Regions from separate parts of the Rossellomorea sp. NRS-1567 genome, predicted to be linked through region 1. Evidence: riboswitches for the same ligand, from Rfam matches in the RefSeq annotation. Region 1 holds a riboswitch; the other holds the start of a gene.
The links. A riboswitch is a leader RNA that binds a small molecule or an ion and turns the genes downstream of it on or off. The one in region 1 is predicted to bind FMN.
Positions count from the first base shown of each region.

Region 2: linked by a shared signal. The riboswitch ahead of ACIFOD_RS13555 (ECF transporter S component) and the one ahead of ribD (bifunctional diaminohydroxyphosphoribosylaminopyrimidine deaminase/5-amino-6-(5-phosphoribosylamino)uracil reductase RibD) in region 1 are both predicted to bind FMN.

Region 1 is NZ_JBITPL010000018.1:214,892-225,345, forward strand. It holds gene ACIFOD_RS14605 (patatin-like phospholipase family protein) at 1-797, shown strand, start outside; gene ACIFOD_RS14610 (hypothetical protein) at 938-1,633, shown strand; gene ACIFOD_RS14615 (four-helix bundle copper-binding protein) at 1,690-2,010, shown strand; FMN riboswitch at 2,209-2,352, shown strand; gene ribD (bifunctional diaminohydroxyphosphoribosylaminopyrimidine deaminase/5-amino-6-(5-phosphoribosylamino)uracil reductase RibD) at 2,545-3,612, shown strand; gene ribE (riboflavin synthase) at 3,643-4,299, shown strand; gene ACIFOD_RS14630 (bifunctional 3,4-dihydroxy-2-butanone-4-phosphate synthase/GTP cyclohydrolase II) at 4,317-5,510, shown strand; gene ribH (6,7-dimethyl-8-ribityllumazine synthase) at 5,523-5,993, shown strand; gene ACIFOD_RS14640 (NCS2 family permease) at 6,368-7,657, shown strand; gene ACIFOD_RS14645 (EAL and HDOD domain-containing protein) at 7,861-9,108, shown strand; gene ACIFOD_RS14650 (hypothetical protein) at 9,109-9,405, opposite strand; gene dapF (diaminopimelate epimerase) at 9,590-10,454, shown strand, end outside.
Region 2 is NZ_JBITPL010000018.1:26,528-36,981, reverse strand. It holds gene ACIFOD_RS13580 (LysM peptidoglycan-binding domain-containing protein) at 1-573, opposite strand, end outside; gene ACIFOD_RS13575 (CPBP family intramembrane glutamic endopeptidase) at 566-1,165, opposite strand; gene ACIFOD_RS13570 (RecQ family ATP-dependent DNA helicase) at 1,175-2,641, opposite strand; gene ACIFOD_RS13565 (helix-turn-helix domain-containing protein) at 2,619-3,689, opposite strand; gene ACIFOD_RS13560 (ferredoxin) at 3,913-4,161, shown strand; gene ACIFOD_RS13555 (ECF transporter S component) at 4,265-4,834, opposite strand; FMN riboswitch at 4,989-5,122, opposite strand; gene ACIFOD_RS13550 (peptidoglycan DD-metalloendopeptidase family protein) at 5,240-6,151, opposite strand; gene ACIFOD_RS13545 (hypothetical protein) at 6,614-7,852, opposite strand; gene sigX (RNA polymerase sigma factor SigX) at 7,824-8,378, opposite strand; gene ACIFOD_RS13535 (ATP-binding protein) at 8,658-10,424, opposite strand; gene ACIFOD_RS13530 (response regulator transcription factor) at 10,421-10,454, opposite strand, start outside.

The DNA.
Region 1 (10,454 bases):
TCCTGGAAAGAGGCATTGAATTTCCTTATGTTGTCGGAGTATCTGCGGGTGCATGTAATGCAGCATCCTATTTATCTAAGCAAAATGGACGCAATAAAAAGGTGAATGTAGACTTTATCCGTGATCCGAAATATTTATCTTGGCGAAACTATTGGAAGACAGGAGAGTTATTTGGAATGGATTATGTGTTTGATGAAATTCCAAATAAGCTTGTCCCTTTCGATTATGAAGCTTTTCACTCTAATTCAACGGAATTTATTGTCGGAACCACAGATTGTCATACAGGAAAACCGGCGTATTTCTCAAGAAGAGAATATGGGGAGGAGCTTCTTACGATTATCCGTGCGTCAAGTTCCCTGCCATTCGTCGCTCCGATCGTTGAATTTGAATCCCGTCATCTTCTCGATGGAGGAATAAGTGACCCTGTTCCCATCGAAAAAGCTGAGCAGGACGGGTTTAAGAAAAATGTAGTTATTCTAACTAGAAACAAGGGCTATTATAAAAAGCCCTCACGATTTTCTTTCTTTGTGAAAAGAAAGTATCCTCAATATCCTGAATTACATAAGACGATGTTTAACCGGTACTTGCGTTACAATCAAACAATTAAGGAATTAGAAACGCGAGAACAGAATGGGGATGTCCTGATCATTCAACCTCAACATCCATTAAAAGTAAGCCGTATTGAAAAAAATCCACAAAAGCTGGACGAATTGTACTGGCAAGGCTATCATGATGCAGAGGCTAAAGATAAAAAAATAATGGAATGGAATCCCTCAGCCACTCCAGTGCAGTCATAACATATAAGCCAACCTATGACAGAAAGTCTTCTCTTCTCTTTTAGAGGGTGCTGCAAGCGTTGGTTTTTTCTATTTGAATGGTCTATTTAAGGGGTTTCTACATACATATGATAGAGATTCCTTGAAAGGACGAGCATTTCATGAACCTCTACCAAATCTACAAAAATGAACAATATACGTTGCTTTATCGAAGTATCATGTATTTTCTCATAGGTGTAGGAATGCTGATTGTAACCCGACAGTTATATTATTTTCCCCTGTTAATCTTTATACCTGCGTGTTCAAATCTATATCTCAGTTTTAGTATGAAGAAGGAGCTAAAGAAAGCGACCCGATTATTTTATGAAACAATACCTGTATCCCGGCATTCATTAGTCGGAGTTCATACGAAAGAAGGTTCCTATTACTTAAAAACGAATGGATGGTCAGAATACTTCATTCAAAGAACGTCCTTGATCAATAACCCAAAACACTATATGCTTCACCGAAAACATAAGCACCCGCTGCCATTCTTAAAATGGAGCAGATCCATGAAAATCGATATGGGCGGAGCAGGAAGGGTTTTTCACTTGAAATACCAGAGCTCTACTGCTATTGAATGGCGCAGTGATGAAGGTGACACGATTGTCATTTATAAAGGAAACAAACGATGGATCTTGAATTATAATAAAAAAAATTATTTATCCTTACAAAAAGGATATCTTCCTCAAAGTGTTCAAAAGCTCTTTGACTATCACCATAGTTATGTTTCTTTTTATGAAACATATAGCGAGGAACTGGATTGGCTTCTTATTTTCCTTTGGTATGTAGACAGTGATTATTTTCTTACCGCATAGTAATCCTTTTTTTTTATTTGGGTACGCTAAAAAGGAACATTTGTGGAGGTGAGATGATGAATGCTGATTACAAACCATGTTTAACGGCTTTGCAACGATGTCTGGAAGCATGTAATGTATGTTATCATGCATCCCTTAAGGAAGAAAAAGCGATGATGATGTGCATTGAACTGGACCGGGAATGTGCTGATATTTGTTCCTATGCCATTAATGCCATGCAGCGAAGCAGTAAATTTGTTCAACAAATTCTGGTCCTTTGCGCAGAAATCTGTGATGCGTGTGGAACAGAATGTAATTCTCATGATCAACAGCATTGTAAGGACTGCGCTAAAGCCTGTTTTGAATGTGCGGAAGAATGCAGAAAGCAATTAGCATAGTATGTGAAGGATGCTTCTATTAAGTAGAGGCATTTTTTAATCCTTGTCACTCATCCTGTGCATCTGATTTATGGTTGCAGTCGGGATCAGAGAGGTGTTTGCGATATAGTATTCAAAAAATTAGTACAAAAATAAAATTTTAGAGCTCCTTACATGATTTCATTTATGAAACTATGATAGAATAATGATAATCGAATAGGTTTCCTTCGGGGCAGGGTGAAATTCCCTACCGGCGGTGATGAGCGCATGCTCTTAGTCCGTGACCCGGCTAATGAAAATTAGACGGTGGATTTGGTGAAATTCCAAAGCCGACAGTGAAAGTCTGGATGGGAGAAGGAACGGCAGTATTTACTTGATCTAGACGCGAGAAGTCTACCTTTTTTACGGGGATTTTGTTTCCCAAAAAAGAAATCATGTGAATACTTTATTCAGTCATGCCAACTTCCCCCAAGTAAAAACTTACTTGGGGTTTATTTATTTTAGAATAATAGTGATAAATGAAGGGAGGTAAAACGTTTGAAGGATTCACCATATATGAAGCTTGCCCTCTCAATGGCAAAGACCACCCAAGGTCAAACATCGCCCAATCCTGCCGTAGGAGCGGTCGTGGTGAAAAATGGAGAAGTCGTTGGGATGGGTGCGCACCTCAAAGCAGGAGAAGGTCACGCAGAGGTTCATGCCATAAAGATGGCAGGAGACAAAGCACAGGGGAGTGACGTCTATGTGACGCTGGAACCATGCTCTCATTACGGGAAAACACCTCCCTGTTCAAAGCTGCTGATTTCAAGCGGAGTGAGGCGGGTCCATATTGCCAGCACTGATCCAAATCCCCTTGTTGCGGGAAGAGGAATTCAACAGTTGAAGGATGCAGGCATAGAAGTAATGGTCGGGGAGCTTGAAGAAGAAGCACTCGAACTAAACAAGCATTTTTTCCATTTCATTCAATACGGCACACCTTTTGTAACCCTTAAGACAGCTGTCACATTAGACGGGAAAACAGCTTCAGCTTCAGGAGATAGCAAATGGATTACGTCAGAAGCTTCACGCACAGATGTCCACTATGATCGTCACCGGCATGACGCGATATTAGTAGGAGTCAATACCGTCATTCAGGATAACCCACACCTTACCACCCGTTTGCCCCAAGGTGGAAAAAACCCCATTCGAATCATATTAGATACCTATTTACGAACACCTCTCCACTCTCATGTAGTGAGAGACTCGGAAAGCAGGACGCTCATCTTCACGGGCAGTTCTGTCAATGAAGAACAGAAGCGGCCATATATGGAATCAGGCTGTGAAATCATCACCCTTTCAGAAGAAAGGATGGACATTCACACAGTATTAAAAGAACTGGGTGCCCGGAATATCGGATCCCTTTATGTAGAAGGTGGATCTACTATTCATTCTTCCTTTTTAAAGGAAAAAGCCTTTCAGGAATTGATTATGTACATGTCACCTAAGCTTGTAGGCGGAAGCTCTGCCTTCACAAGTTTTGGAGGGGAAGGTTTCCCGACCATTGCAGAAGGTCTGGAAATGGAGATTAAAAGTCTTGAACGAGTAGGAAAGGACATTAAGATGGTTGCTTTACCTATGAGTTAATCTTTTTTAATTTGAAAGGGGGAGAAATGGATGTTTACTGGAATCATTGAAGAAATAGGATCAATTGAACGCATGAAAAAATCCTCCTCATCCATGGAACTGACGATAACAGCGGGCCGCGTTCTGGAAGACGTTCATATTGGAGATAGCATCAGTGTGAATGGTGTCTGTTTAACCGTCACTTCATTCAGCTCCAGGCAATTTCAAGTGGACGTGATGCCTGAAACCTTCGAAGGCACAACGCTACGAAACCTATCCCATGGTTCTAAAGTGAACCTGGAGAGGGCGATGGCTGCAAACGGTCGTTTCGGCGGGCATTTCGTTAATGGGCACGTCGATGGAATAGGGACGATCGTTAGAATAGAGAAAGTTGAAAATGCCTGGTATATGGACATTTCCATACAGGAAAATCAGAGTCACCTGTTTATTATGAAGGGCTCTGTCGCAATAGACGGCACTTCCCTTACTGTTTTTGGTGTGAAAAGTAATACCATTACGATTTCCTTGATCCCACAAACGAGAGGGGACACGGTTCTTGGCGAGAAGAAAGTAGGGGACCGTGTCAACATTGAATGTGATGTAATGGCGAAATATTTTCATCGCTTCTATGAAGCAAAGGAACAGTCTAAGAATACTTCAAGCCGCATGAGCTATGAATTTTTAAGTCGAAATGGTTTTGCTGACTAATAGGGAGGGGTTGCCCCATGTTTAATAAAATCGAAGAAGCTCTGGAAGATTTGCAGGCAGGTAAAGTCGTCATCGTAGTCGATGATGAAAATCGTGAGAATGAGGGAGACTTTATTGCCCTTGCCGATAAAGCGACTCCAGAAGTCATTAATTTTATGGCTAAAGAAGGAAGAGGCTTAATTTGTGCCCCGATAACAGAGGAGATTGCACAAAAACTAAAGCTGGCACCCATGACGATGTCAAATACGGATCCTCATGGAACGGCCTTTACGATTTCTGTCGATCATAAATCCGCAACTACTGGGATTAGTGCATTTGAGAGGTCGACCACCATACAGGAATTATTGAACCCGGACTCATTCCCCGAGGACTTCAAAAGACCCGGTCACGTATTTCCCCTTGTCGCCAAAAAAGGGGGGGTACTAAAACGGGCAGGACATACAGAAGCTGCCATCGATTTGGCTGTTATGTCAGATGCCAAGCCATCAGGTGTCATTTGTGAAATCATGAATGAAGACGGCACGATGGCAAGGGTACCTGAGTTGATGAAACTGGCTGATAAATGGAATCTGAAGATCATCTCCATTGAGGACCTTATCAGGTACAGAAGGAAAAAAGAAAAGCTCGTAACGAGAGAAGTGGAAATTGAACTTCCAACCGAATTTGGAAACTTCAAGGCCGTTGCGTACACAGAAAACCTTACAGGAAAAGAGCATATCGCGCTTGTGAAAGGAGAGTGGTCCGAGGATGAAGATGTACTCGTTCGCGTTCACTCTGAATGTTTGACGGGAGATGTATTCGGTTCCAATCGCTGTGACTGTGGACCTCAGCTTGCCACAGCACTGACTCAAATTGAAGAGCATGGAAAAGGTGTACTACTTTATATGAGACAGGAAGGCCGTGGGATTGGTTTAATCAACAAATTGAAGGCCTATAAGCTCCAGGAAGAAGGCTATGACACCGTTGAAGCTAATCAAAAACTGGGCTTTGGTGATGATTTGAGGGAATATGGAATCGGAGCACAGATTCTGAGAGATTTAGGCATAACAAAGATGCGTCTACTGACCAATAATCCTAGAAAAATTGCCGGAATCAATGGGTACGGATTAGAAATCGCAGGTCGAGTGCCGATCCAAATGCCGGCGAAATTCGAAAATGAGAAGTATTTGAAAACAAAGCACGCAAAACTTGGACATATACTTAAATTTTAGGAGGAATATACAATGAAAACAATTTATGAAGGTCATTTAGTAGGTTCAGGATTAAAAGTTGCGATTGTCGTATCACGTTTCAACGAGTTCATCACATCAAAGCTTCTGGGTGGGGCGGAAGATGCATTAAAGCGCCACGGTGTGGAAGAAGGAAATGTTTCTGTCACTTGGGTTCCAGGAGCATTTGAAATTCCTATGATTGCCAAAAAACTTGCCCGTTCAGGGAAATATGATGCCGTTGTTACACTAGGAACGGTCATCCGCGGAGCAACCGCTCATTTTGAATACGTAAGTGGAGAAGTGGCAAAAGGAGTGGCCAATCTAAGCCTGCAGGAAGATGTACCCGTCATCTTTGGTGTTTTAACGACGGATACAATCGAGCAGGCAATCGAAAGAGCCGGCACCAAAGCAGGAAATAAAGGCTGGGAAGCAGCAGTATCAGCCATCGAAATGGCTAATCTGATTCGTGAGATTGATAAGTAAAATTTTTCAACCAAGCCAAGCCTCCATTTTGGGAAGCTTGGCTTTTTACGAGGGACGGATCCGAGGGGTGTGTGGATAAAATTGTAAAACGGCTGGATTATTCTCCAAAACGGCTGGATTCCTGGTGATTTCGGCTGGATTTTTCACAAAAGCCGCTGGATTCTGTTCCATTTCGGCTGGATTATTCCCAGAAACGGCCGGATTTTTCACAAAAGCCGCCGGATTCCTGATGGTGAACCAAAATCCCGCAGACCCCACCCACTAAAATACATATTGGCAAACGTCAGACCTTTTGCTAGAATAGTATTTTGTGGCTCCCCTTATTTATGGGAGGAGCGGGTAGGGAGAGGGCAGTTTTATAGGAAGATTATATTATGAAAGCACGTGGAGGTATTTTTCAGTTAAAGAATCACGGTACCACGATGAAGCAGGAGATGATGGCTGGAGCAATCGGTTATTTCACGATTGTGTACATTATCGCTGTGAATGCTTTAATTCTTTCTGAAGCTGGAATTCCATTTGAAGGAGCGGTTATGGCAACCATTCTTGCCTCCTTCGTTGGGTGTTTGGTGATGGCCTTTTGGGCAAATGCACCAATCCTTCTGGTTCCAGGTATGGGAATTAATGCGATGTTTACGTTTACTCTCGTAAAATCATCCGGCTTAACGTGGCAGGAAGCTTTAGCTGTCGTAGTGATTTCAGGAATACTCTTTATGATCATTGCATTTACAAAGCTTTCAAAAGTATTATCGGAAGCCATTCCCAAAACATTAAAAGAGGCCATCACTGTAGGATTAGGGATGTTTTTAATGTTTATCGGTCTTGAAAAAGGCGGTCTCATCCAAAGAGGAGAGAGTGCCATCATCATGATTGGTGATTTTGGGGAATTAAAGGTGTTGGCCACGGTGCTGACATTCCTGGTGACGATATTTTTGTTTGTTCGAAATGTGAAAGGTCAATTTTTATGGAGTATTGCTTTTGGAACCATACTGGGATTCATCTTTGGGATCGAACCATCGATTAAGTCCAGTTCATTCCAATTAAGTGAATACAGTCAGGTTTTCGGTCAAATATCCTTTAGTGCCATTTTGGAGATTCCGTTTTGGATTGCGGTTTTTTCTGTTACGATGGTGCTGGTATTTGAAAACATCGGTCTCGTTCATGGACATACGGATATGATCGATCAACCTCATAAATACTCTAAAGCCTTCCAGGCGAATGCATTTTCTGCCTTTACATCAGGATTCTTCGGAACGAGTCCGACGGTTTCTACTGTAGAAAGTGCTGCAGCCATGACAGCAGGTGGTCGTACGGGACTAACGAGTTTGACTACTGGAGTATTATTCTTGGGATCTGTGTTGTTTATTCCGTATTTAAAGTGGATTCCAGATCATGCTATCGCCCCAATCCTCATTATCATTGGCGGCTTAATGATTCAAAATATACGACATATGGATCTTCGTGATTTAACAGAGGCATTTCCAGCCATTTTTATCATTGCGATGATTCCATTTACGTACAGTATCGCAGATGGAATTGCCATCGGCTTTATTCTTTATCCAATCTTAAAATTGGCTACAGGTAAAGCGAGAGAAGTATCCATTCCTCTATATATCATTGCTGCATTGTTCCTTATGAACTTCTTTGTTCATTCGATTCATTAAAGCGGTAAAGAACTCAAGTGGATTTGTTCACCATTACGATTGTAATCGTAGTTGCTGACATGTCTGCTTGAGTTTTTTTGGTCCTTACAACTACTTCCAAATTCCGTGGACTTTCCACATATTTCTTGGTATTATTATAGTGATTAATGAAACTTTTGAACTATTTTTATACATATATCAGGAAATCAGCAGGGGTGAGTGTAGTGGAAGTGTTTGTAGCGAGACAGCCAATTTTTGATCGGAATGGAGAAACCGTAGCTTATGAGCTTCTGTACCGAAATAATGAAATGAATATGGTTCCGAATATAGATGGAGACCATGCCACAGCCGATGTCATTATTAATAGCTATTTAAATATTGGTCTTGAAAGCTTGTCCGCAGGTAAGCCATGCTTCATCAATTTCACAGAAAATCTTTTAAGGCATAGAGTCCCTACCTACTTCAATCCCAAGGAAATTGTCGTGGAGATTTTGGAAAATGTAGTTCCTAGTCCTGAAATCCTGAATATTTGCTTAGAGTTAAAGGAACTGGGTTATAAAATCGCTTTAGACGATTTTGTCTTTAATGAATCGGATCCTAACTACTTAAAATTAATGAAAATTGCGGATTATGTGAAGGTTGATTTTCTCCATACAACGGACACTGACCGGGGAACTATTGAAGTTTTCGCTAATTTACTGGGGTACAAGCTTCTGGCAGAAAAAGTGGAGACAGAGGAACAATATGAAGAAGCAAGGAGAAATGGATACCATTTCTTTCAAGGGTATTTCTTTAGTAAACCAAAAATCATTTCTACTCATGACGTACCTACATATTTTCATTCCTATTATTCGATTATTCAAAGCCTGGAAATGACGGAACCGAGCATTGATGTGATTAGTCGATTGATTGAACAGGATCTTTCTTTGTCCTATAAACTTTTAAAATTAATCAATTCACCATCTTACCGCCCTAAACATAAAATTCATTCTATTCGACAGGCTATTGTTCTATTGGGTCTCCTGGAAATTAAAAGATGGATTTATGTTTTAGCTGTCAGGGAACAGGTAGGTAAGAGGAAGCAATTAGAAAACGAAGTTATTACATTGTCATTAACGAGGGCAAAAATGTGTGAATTGCTGGCAGAGAAGCACAATCGCGGTTCAGTGAAGTCGAGCTATTTCCTAACGGGTATGTTTTCATTGATGGAAACTATATTATCTATGCCATTTGAAGTCATTTTGAATGAATTACCATTGAATGATGAAATCTGCAATGCACTAACGGGTGTCTCAAACGAGTTCAAAGACATTCTGGAGCTGGTTGTTTTGTTTGAAAAAGCTGACTGGACAGCAATCGAAACAAAAATGGCCGAACTGAAATTAAACAAAAAAGATGTGATGGAATGCTATCAAACATCATGTAAATGGACCCGAGACCTCTTACATCATGAAATAGCAGAGATCAGTTAGTTACCAAACAGGTTTATATTCCCCTGGAGTCAGATATTTTCTTTGGGGCTTTATATATCTCTTCAATTCAATTAGAAGTAATCGCTGTAGGTGCTTAGAAGATATTTGGCGGGCTACATCTTTAGGAAAAGGATAGATGCCGATTTGATTGAAACGTACACGAAAGAGACCTTCATGTAAAAGGTCTTTTTTGTCATTCAGAATATGGGCCAATACAGTCACATCCCGGGAATGGAATTCGTCACACGCTTCTTCTACCTCTTGAACTTGAAACCGAAAAGTATACTCATCCTTCATGATCATCACCCACCCCATTTTCTCTAAATGGACGCAGAAATTCAACTTTTAAGTTTTCTACAAGTCACTCCTTGAGGATTATCTTTAATAATATAGGGTGAGATGATTGCGAAAAGAGCTTGTTTGTGGCAAGCTAAGACTATTAAGAATAGTTTACTAGTAAATTACCGTGGAGGGATTCACGATGAACTTGAATCTAATTAAATGTCATGGCTCTGGAAATGACTTTCTACTGATTGATGAAATGACGAATGGATACGAATTCACTGAAGAAGCAAGGCAAAATCTTGCCCTTGCGCTATGTGATCGAAAGTCGGGTATTGGAGCGGATGGAATCCTATTTGTGCTGTCAAGTGAACATTGCGATGCACAAATGAGGGTATTCAATGCAGATGGATCTGAAGCATCCATGTGCGGGAATGGTCTTCGTTGTGTAGGTCGCTATGTCTGTGAGCTTCTTGACAAAACGACGATAGTTATTCAGACGATGAAAGCGAATCTGCGCGTTTCAGCTCAAGAAGCTATATATGAAAATATACCGACATATAATGTTGAAATTTCCCCTGTTTTATTTGAATTGGATAAATTGCCGATGAATATGGATCGTGAAAAGGTAGTGGACGAGAAAATTCCTGAAATTTCAGATCGATTATCGTTTACTGCACTGGCGGTGCCCAATCCTCATCTCATTAGTGTTGTAAGCACAGAACATATTCTTTCAAATGAACAGAAGACGATTGCTGAAACAGTAAATGGTCCCAATAATCTCTTTCCTGATGGAGTCAATGTCAGTTTTGTTCATCCATTAGAAAAAGGTGCGATTTATGTTCGTACCTTCGAAAGAGGAGTAGGCTTTACAAATGCTTGTGGAACGGCTATGTCTGCTTCCAGCCTTGTGACATGCTTACTCAATCAGAATGAGTTCGGCAAGGAAATAGATGTATTTAATAATGGTGGAAAAGTACGTGTCGTGGTGAACCAATTAGGTGAAGGGCAATACAATATGGAGTTGATCGGGAATGCAACGTATCTCTACCAGGCCCAATTCG
Region 2 (10,454 bases), 190 kb from region 1:
CCTGAATAGGGTTTCCTGGGGTGCGACCGTATGATACACGATCTTGTATGTTGACTGTTCTTCCTCAGGTTCATCTTTTACCTCTTCTTTCGGGCTTTCCTTTATTGATTCTTGTTCAGCAGGTGGAGAAGCCGGTTCAGTCGATGCTGGTTGTTCCTTTCCAGTCATTGAGGGAGCATCTTGAATCAAGGATTCTTCTTTTTTGTCATTCGCAGCTGACTCTTCTTCTTTTGAATCAGACTCTACAAAGCTCTCCTCATCCTCATTATCGGATTGGTCGTAGCGAACTTCTTCCACATCGTCCACATCTTCTGACATGACCACCAGGGGACCATCCCTGCTATCGAAATACGAATAAATGCTAAAAACCGTCAAGGGCAAAAGAATAAAAAATAAGAGCAACATACTAATCAATGGATATTTCATTTTCCATTTGTTTTTCTTCTTTTTCTCTCTATGCACTTCACTTCTGGCTGGAAGAGGCTCTCTTTTTTTGACTGGTGCTTCCTCTGGGACTCGTTCAATCTTTTGCTTTAATTTCGCTGCTTGATCTCGATATGGGTCTTTACTCATGAGACATCCCTTCTTTACTTCTTTGTCTTCCTTTCTTACGCATATGCATACCCAGTAAGAAATCGATGACAAAGTGCATGATGATTGTTACCAATAAATTCTCTGTTTGTTCATAAATGAAACCGATCCAAAAGCTAAGCAGTACAATATTGACAATTAAAAACCAGTGAGCCCAGTATCTGAAATGTATCAGAGCAAATATAATACTTGATAGGATCAAGCCAAAGTGAAATTGCAACACGCCTCTAAATAATATTTCTTCACTAATGCTAATGAAAAATGCAAGCAGTGCAATTTCACCCATGCTTCTATCCGTAAATATCCGTGCATTCACCCCACCATCGTCATAGTATTTACTGGGTAAATACTTCATCAATACGATATCGATGATCACAATCATCACACCGCTTGTTAATCCAATGGTCAAAATAGTCGGTGAAAAGTAAAACTGTTTCCAAAAACCCGACCATGTGTCAAATAAAAATACACCTAATCCCAAGGCAATCGTTAATAGTAAAAATTGAGTGAAATATAAATGAAAAGTTAACTGTTTCTTAGAAAGTTGTTGTATGACTTCCCCTTGTTTCTGCATGAATACCACTTATCCTAATAATAATTTTTCCAACCTTTTTTCCCATCTTGTTTCAATCGGGTCTTGAATGTCAGTTGGCCGGCACTTGAAATCCTTAAGGGAATAACCGCATTGATCACAACAGTAGCTATTCTCCTTTTGAAGCACTTCATCAAAATAATGAAGGAGCTTCTCTCTTCTACAGGAATCAACCTGTAACCACTCGATCATGGAGAGCAGTTTGTCCTTCTTGTATTGTAAACGATTGTTTCGAATTTGTTTCATTTTTTCTATTAATCTATCATGACTGAGTGTCTGCCCTTGAGTAAGCTCATCTGAATAATACGTAAGAAACCGATATTGAATCTCCGACAGTTGCAGCAAATCGATTATCTCCTTCGCCTGATTCTGTCTGCTTTCCTTAACATATCTTTGTATTTGTACATCCTCAGGTAATTCACTTTGAATAAGCTGCAGTGGGATCGAAAGGTCTTGTTCAGAGTATAGCACGACAGACAGACTGCTTTCTCCATCTCGTCCCGCTCTTCCGATTTCTTGTAAAAACGCTTCTATATTTGAAGAGAAATGAAAATGAATGACAAATCGAATATTTTCTTTGTTTACACCCATACCAAATGCAGAAGTGGCACATATGATCCTTAGCTTGTTGGATAGAAATTGTTGTTGAATCAATATCCGATCCTCTTGTTCCATTCCCCCATGATAATGAGCAACACCTGATACACCATTTTCCCCAAGCCACAAAGAAACGTCTTCTGCCATTCGTTTACTTGAGAAATAGATAATGCCCGGCCCACCCCATGTTGTCAGATACTTTAAAAGCTTATCCAGTTTCTCACTATGATTCGTGACTTTCTCAACGAACAGACCGATATTTTCCCGGTCAATTGAATAGACTTTTTCCACAGCATCTTCCATTTGGAGCACTCGTTTAATGTCTTTCCTCACTTCATCAGTGGCAGTCGCCGTTAATGCCAAGGTTGTCGGATTGCCAATCGACTCTTTAAGCTCCCCCAGTTTTAAGTAATCAGGTCTAAAGTCAGGACCCCACTGAGATATACAATGTGCTTCATCAATGACGAATAAAGAAATGTTTAAAGATTGTAGTAAGGGAATGATGGTCGGACTCATTAACATTTCCGGTGATATGAATATAAATTTATAAACGTTTAATTGCTCAAGTGCTGCTCTTCTCTCCATATAAGGTAAAAACGAATTCAGTGCGATCACCCGTTTTTCACCCATTACTTTCATCTGCTCCACTTGATCCTGCATTAAAGAGAGAAGTGGAGAAACGATTAACACTTGTCCTTTCTTTAGATACCCGGGTAATTGATAGCACAGCGACTTACCGGTTCCTGTCGGGAGCATCGCCACCGTATCCCGTTGATTTAGAACGGATTGAATGATTTCCTCCTGTCCTTCTCTGAAGGAAGAATAGCCAAATCTTTCTTTAAGCTCTTGTTGCAAATTCACGGTTCTCACCTGCCTTCGCAATCGCTACTCTGATTTGAAAATAAGATAAATGAGGAAGCTTTTCTTTTATCGGCTTTAGCCTTTTAGTTTGAGCGTCTTTCATAACTGAAAGCACATTCTCATATTCCACCTGAGAAATGAACGGATCTATTGCAAATTCTTTCTTAGTTAAGATTAGTTCAATCACATGATCTTCAATGGTATTTATCTTTAAATCACGTATACGCGCAATTTCTTCGATTGAATGCCCCCTTTGATACAACTCATATGTTTTGCTTGTTGAAATGGTCAGATTTTGCAGCTGATCACTTTTTAAGCTAATTGAGTATAATAAGGGATAAGTTGAAGGCTCCCTTTCTAATTCAGATAATATACCGTGAATTACATTAAGAAACTGAAAGCGGAATTCTTCTTCATGCATATTCAATTTTTCAGCAACCTGCAATTCTGTCCATCCATAATCCTTGTATCCCGTTAAGCGGAAAACGAGAATGTCTGGATTTAAGGTTTGAGATAGACTGGTCAACAGGCTATACATCTCCTTATATAAATCGGAAGACAATTTTTCAACATTAGGGGTCGCCCGTAAACAGCTCTTTACCCACTCTTGTATGTTTTTGTTACGTTGTACAGGAAAATAGAGCGTTTCCTGCTGTTTCCCGTTTGATAGAACCTGAACAAGGAGGCTTAATCTTTTCCAAAACAGAAACGTTTGATCACCGTAGACGAGACCATTCATATTTGATGGAAAGGAGTCACCCTGAAAATCTTTTTTTACAGAATCAGTACCACCAGTGGTCACAATCGCTTTCCCACTTTCATCGACAATGACATACCCCAATTTCTCTAATTCCTTTACCTTCTGATTAAAGTACGCTCGCTTAAGCTTAGGTAAAGAGAGGAAAAACGGCTGCAAATAAAAGATGTGAGCATCCTGAATCGACTGGGAAGATTTTTTTCCTTTTAAGATATGAAAAACAGAGTAAATCGATCTTTCTCCATTTATTTGCATGAAGCAATATAAAATCACATAATTAAGATAGGTCAATTCTCTACTCCTTAACGTGTAGGTTATTGTCAAATATTGTACCATGAATTTGTTGTTTAACCATGTTTTGTTTTTCATATATAGGATAAAAATAAAAAGAAACAACCTAACTATTGAAAAGTTATACAATCCTCTATAAAATAAACATTAAGTGATTTTTCACAAACTTACATTGTGTATAATGATGAATTATATAGAATTATTTACCCGGGAGGTTTTTTCTTTGCCAAAATATACGATTGTCGACAAGGATACATGCATTGCATGTGGAGCGTGCGGGGCTGCTGCTCCAGATATTTACGACTATGATGATGAAGGTATTGCATTTGTAACATTAGACGATAACCAGGGGACGGTCGAAGTTCCTGACGTATTAGAAGATGATATGATTGATGCATTCGAAGGTTGTCCTACAGATTCCATTAAAGTAGCTGACGAGCCGTTCGATGGAGATTCACTTAAATTTGAATAGTAGTTCCGAAGCTAAGGGGAATTCCTCTTAGCTTTTTCTTTTTGGCTGATAACATTAGAAAACCCCTCAAATGTAATTGAGGGGTTGATCATTTATATTTGCACTATGCCGCTTTGTTCAGGGCTGTCTGTCTTGATAACCAGCCTTGAAGACGAACGAATAGTAAGATAAAGACTGATGTTACAAGAATTCCTTTTAAAATGTTGAAAGGAACAATTCCTGTGATGATAATCTCCGCAGGAAGCTCAAAATTCATGAAGTATTTATAAGCAGGAAGGAACACAAAATAATTAAGAATTCCCATACTGATACTCATGACCACAGTTCCTGTGATAAGTCCGATCAACAACCCTTTTTTAGATTGAAGACGTGTATAAATATAATATGTCGGAAGAATCAAAAGCACTCCCGCCATAAAATTTGCAACATGACCAATCGGAACGCCGGTATCGCTTCCTGTCATGATGTAGTCAATCACGTTCTTGAATAATTCAACTAATATTCCTGCCAAAGGACCTAATGTTACTGTCGCAATCAATGCAGGTACATCACTGAAATCTACCATTAAAAACTTTGGAAATGGTGGAATCGGGAAGTTAAAAAGCATTAACACATAGGATATGGCACTTAACATACCAACCGTTACAAACATGCGTGTATTCATTTTTCTCATAAACCTCTCTCCTTTAGGAGATTCATCTCAAATCGAAGATAGCTCTAGCCAAAGGTAGCATTAAAAAACCCCTAGATACGTGTATCTAGGAGAATGATAAGGCATACCCGAATAAACGTTTAGCTTCCCTTTTTCTAAACGTTCTGGCATAAACCTTCATCTTCTCCCATCCAGACTATACTGTCGGCTTTGGAATCGCACCAAATCCTGCCCCTAAAGGCTCGCGGGCTTAGAGACAAATGTCTCATCACCGCCGGTAGGGAATTTCACCCTGCCCCGAAGACGAATCTTTATTTTTTTATACATTTTCATTATACATAATGATGGGGATTATGTGAAGGAAAACAGTTCGAATTCGAAATATTTTTTTGTTTACACATGGTACTTCTTAGGTTTACACTTCCGTTATTGGATATTTAAAACTTGTTGAGGATATATTGGTGACTTAAGATCCAGGCCATTCCAAGCCATCAAGTCATTCACATCCACTCCCTCTGCCACTGAAATGGAGTATAAAGTGTCCCCTTGTTTCACTACATACCCACTTCCGGCTGATTGAGGAATGGCTAACGATTGATTCACTACCAAATTGGTTTCAATTAACCCATTGGCACTCTTAATATCCTCTACAGATATATTGTATTGCTGAGAAATCCCCCAGAGGGTTTCTCCTTTATGTACGACATGATATACCATGTTTTCATTAATATGAACTTCTTTCGTGCTTACATCATGAGTGATTTCAGCTGTTCCAGAAACACCCACTGCCTGATAAGGATCCCTCTCCTGAGCAAACACAAGCTGGCCGACCTCCCCTTGTCCAAATACCATATAGGGATCGATTGCATTCTCCTTGTCAATCGTCCATTCACCCCTGTGCACCTCAAAATGCAGGTGAGCTCCTGTCGATCTGCCTGTATTTCCTAAATTTCCAAGCTGTTGACCTTGACCCACTTCTTGATTCTCTTCAACAAGCCGGCTTTCAAGATGAGCATATACGGTTTCATATCCATTTTCATGCCTTATGAATACAACATGTCCATAGCTTGGAGATAGGTATGATCTAATCACCTTACCTTTTGCAACAGAATAAACCGGTGAGCCGATGTCTCCTCCAATGTCCATTCCTTTATGAGTACCAGACCTTGTCCCATACGAATCCGTTATCATCCCTTCAACAGGAAATGTCCAGGATACCGTTTCCTCCGTGATCTTATTCGTCTCTGCTTTCGCTATCTTTCCTGTAAAGAACATAATGCTCACACACAATGCTAACAAGAATACGATCAAAAGCCTTCTTACATAATCCAAAATCATGCTTGTCCTCCTTACCCATTTAACGCAATACCTTATTTCTTCCCTACTGAAGCTTCACTTCCGCTACCTTTTCATCTATTAACCCATTCTTACCTTCTCACCATCATTTCATGCACTTCCCACTATATGTAAACCCTCCAATCAATATTCACGAGTGAATGAGATATTTCTCATGAGATAATTTTCCTTTGAGTAGTTTGTCTAAGTATGAGATAAATATACACCCAAAAGCGGATGCGGCTTGATTAGAGGCGACAAGCATAAGACGGGACTACCGGAAAGACGTTCTTTGCCTTTTTGGTAGTCCTGGCTTATGACCTCGAGCCTCTAGCCGCCGGAGCTGGACGACACCCAAAAGCGGAGGCGGCTCGTTCAGCCCCGACAAGCATAAGACGAACATCCCCTTAACATAAAAAAAGACCGGAAACGGATTTCTTTCCCGCTTCCAGTCTTCTGTGATAACTAATTTTCGAACGTTTTCTTATTCGGGCTGATCGGAGTCTCAATGGGTTCGTTGAACTTGAATCCATTCCAGCTTTCTTGTTTAATGTTTTCGAATTGAACTCTTTCGTACCCTGAGCTTTTGCTTGTCAATAAAATGCCTTCAATCATTTCCATGGCTGTTTCATTGCCTAATGTTTCTATGTCCAGTTCATTTAAGAAATTGATGGTTAGATATTCATCTGATTCCGTTACACTGATATTGATATTTTTCGGAATCACACTTTGGAAAAGGCCCGTTTCTGAGCTTTTCATTGCCTGGATGGACTCTTTGACATTTCCTCTATTTATATTATCCGGTACGAGAAAGCGTTCCCTTCCATTTGGAGAGTATAGGTAATAGGCCGTATGAACATCTTCATTAAGGTCGATTTTTGAGAATTCCCCGGTGGAACTGAATTCCGGAACGGATCCGTCTTGTTCTTGAAGAACCACTTCATTTAACCCCTTATGTTGAAATGAGTATAATAGAGAATGGTAAAAAGCGTATTCCACTGCACTAGCGCCACTATATGAATGCTCAGGATCCAAAGTGAAAATGACTTTGTTTTCACCCAAGGTAAATTTGCCTTTTAACGGGAGGAAGTCTTCCATCCCCCACTCGCCTTCAGGTAACTCACCTGCAATTTCTTCATGACGGGTCAACCAGTCTTCCTCCCCGTTTTCCGGGCGATCGACAATTGAAATAGGAACAGGTACCGCTTCCGGGGAAACGAGTCCATAAGAATAGTAGTCCTGCCCTTCTAAGTCTTCTTCATATAAAGATAATCTTTCTGCCGTAGTTGGTTGAAGATCTTTTTCAGTCTCAGCCATACTTAACTCGCTATGATCCTTGTCGGCTGTCATTTGGTCTTTATCGGTGTCATATATCATTTCTGATTTATCATCTGATTTCGCCAAGGAATCTTGTGCAGAATTCGTTGCTGAATCCCCACCGGATGATTCCGTTGATTTCATTTCTGATTTTTCCATACTATTTTCATTGAATTGATTTAATACGGTTGGAGCAAGCATGACCATGATGAAAATGGCTGCCAGCGCTGCGACTGTGGGAATAAAACGGTTAAAGGCAATGAACGTCTTTTTGTTCTTACGTTCCATTTTTGCGTATATTGATTGAGGAGTTCGATCATCTTTGATTTGAGGAAGCCTTTTGACGAGGTCCTCTATATCACGATCTTTCCATTCTGACTGCTTCAATGTCTCTTTCCTCCTTTGGTAGCCGTTGATTCATTTCAATTCTTAACCACTTTATGGCTCTATGCTGGGTCGTTTTCACTTTACTTTCAGACCAGCCCAGGACTTCAGATGTTTCAACAATTGAAAGCTCTTGTAAGTAACGCATAATAATGACCATTCGATAATCCGTCGAACAGCTTTTCAAACATTCGTATGATACCTGTACTTCTTCCTTCGCAACAGTAATTTCTTCCGGGAGTGCTCTATCGTCTGTCACATCATTCCGGCTCCAATCGAATTTATCCAATATCCGATTCTTCCAGTTCTTTTGTTTTCTAAAATGATCTATGGCTACATTTTTCGCAATCGAAAAAAGCCACGTTCTTTCAGAGCTTTTACCCTCAAAACGATCATGCGATTTAAGCACCCGGATATATACTTCCTGCACCAGATCTTCAGCCTGCTGCTTATTCTGTACCATGTATATGAGGAATTGAAAGACGTCCTGATGATAATCAGTGTATAGTTTCTCAAAAACGGAGTCCACTTGCTTCCCTCCCCGTCAATTTATTAGTCGTTTTTCCTATAAAAAAGTTACACACTATCAATATAGTATTTTTCTGGTAAAAAAGAAAGACTTATATTTAATATAGGTTTTACCTCAAATTAAAAGTCAACAAGGTACTTATCCCCTGTTGACTTCTCATATTTCCCTTTATTCTCATCATTTTTTCAACATCATTTTCTACTTGCAGAGAAAAATAAAGAATGTTTCCCATGTAACAAGAAAAATCGTCAAGTTTCTATGGATAACATCGATTCTTGGCTAAATGGGAAGAAAGAAAGTGAAGGTTGTCCCTTGATCGACTTTACTTTGAACCTGGATATGACCTTTATGGGACTCAATGATGTTCTTTGCGATCGCGAGCCCCAGACCCGTACCGGACTTCCCTCTTGTTCTGGCTTTATCCGCTTTATAGAAGCGCTCGAATACGAAAGGAAGATCTTCTTCAGGAATCCCGGAACCCGTGTCTTTTACGTGGAATAAATAACCGCCCTTGCTTTCCGTCAGGGAAACCGTTACTTCTCCACCTGTAGGAGTATGTCTTAACGCATTATCGATAAGATTGGTTAATACTTGTTCGATTCGGTCCGGATCCATGTGAATTTCATTTTTGATTCCTACATCGCTTTCAAAATAAACGGAGACCTTTTTTTCTTTGGCCAGTCCAATAAATTTATTCGTCACTCTTTCGGTGAAAGGCATGACACCAATGACGTCTTTATTTAGTGTGATATGCCCTGCTTCCATACGGGCCAAATCCAGAAGGTCATTGACCAGACGCCCCATTCGCAATGACTCATCATAAATAATGCGGGCTATTTCTTTCTTTTCTTCTTCTGTTTCAGCAATATCATCAACGATCGCTTCACTATATCCTTGAAGCATTGAGATTGGGGTACGGAGTTCATGAGAGACATTGGCGATAAAGTCTTTCCGAAGCTTATCCAACCTTCTCTCTTCTGTCATATCACGCACGACCGCCACGGCTCCCCTGATGTTGTTGTTATTGTATAGAGGACTGATAATCACCACATACGAACGCCCCTGCAGACTCAATTCACCTGTCTGCTCCATTTCTGTCACGACCACGCTCTGCAATAATTCTTTTACAGTAGTAGGGATGGCTTCCTCACTGTTTTCACTTTGCTCATAATACCAATGCTGCAGGAATCGATCGGCAGGTGGATTAGTGATCAAGATCGTGCCGTCCCGATTAAAGGTGATGACTCCATCAGCCATACTGCTCAAAATAGAGGAGAGCTGCTCCTTCTCCTGGCTCAATGCGTTAATGTGAAACTTTAGCTGTCTGCCCATTTGGTTAAATCCTGTTGCAAGTTCACCGATTTCATCCTTCGTCAAAATCGGAACCTTTGTATCAAACTTACCCTTTGCTACCTCAAAGGCCGCTTCCCGCATCTTCCTTAGTGGTGCAGTGATACGGGTGGAAAGGAAGAAAGCAAAGATGGTTGTTAAAATAATGGCAATCCCGGCAGCAAGCAAGATCAGTTTCGTTGTTTGACGGGTTGTATCTTTAATAACGCCAAGAGACTGATAGAGATATACCGCTCCATCTTCTTCATCGATATGAAGAGGAGTTCCTACAATGATGACATTTTCATATCGGTTCGACGACATTTCCGTGGATAATTCAATCTCTTTCTTGATGGTGATTTCTTTTGTTTTCACCGATTGAAGTTCTTTATCTTCTGAAATGTACTCATGAATATTCTTTTGAAACGCTGTAGAATCCTGGGAATAAAGTGATTCATTTTGATCTAATGAAATAATGATATTGACTGGGTCATCGATGATTTCTTTCCCCAGTTCCATCCCCAGCTCCAAGTCTTTATGATTCTCAATGACTCTCGCCACTTTTTCAGCTGTTTGGGTTAATTCTTTTTCAACCACATCGACGTGATAGTTTTGAAAGAATTCCAGTAAAAGAATCGTAAGGATAAATAACACAAAGGAAACTAAGAGCAGAATCGTTAGCCACAGCTTCCCTACAACACTACGCCATAGCCTCATTCATTTGTTACCTCGAACTTGTAGCCTACT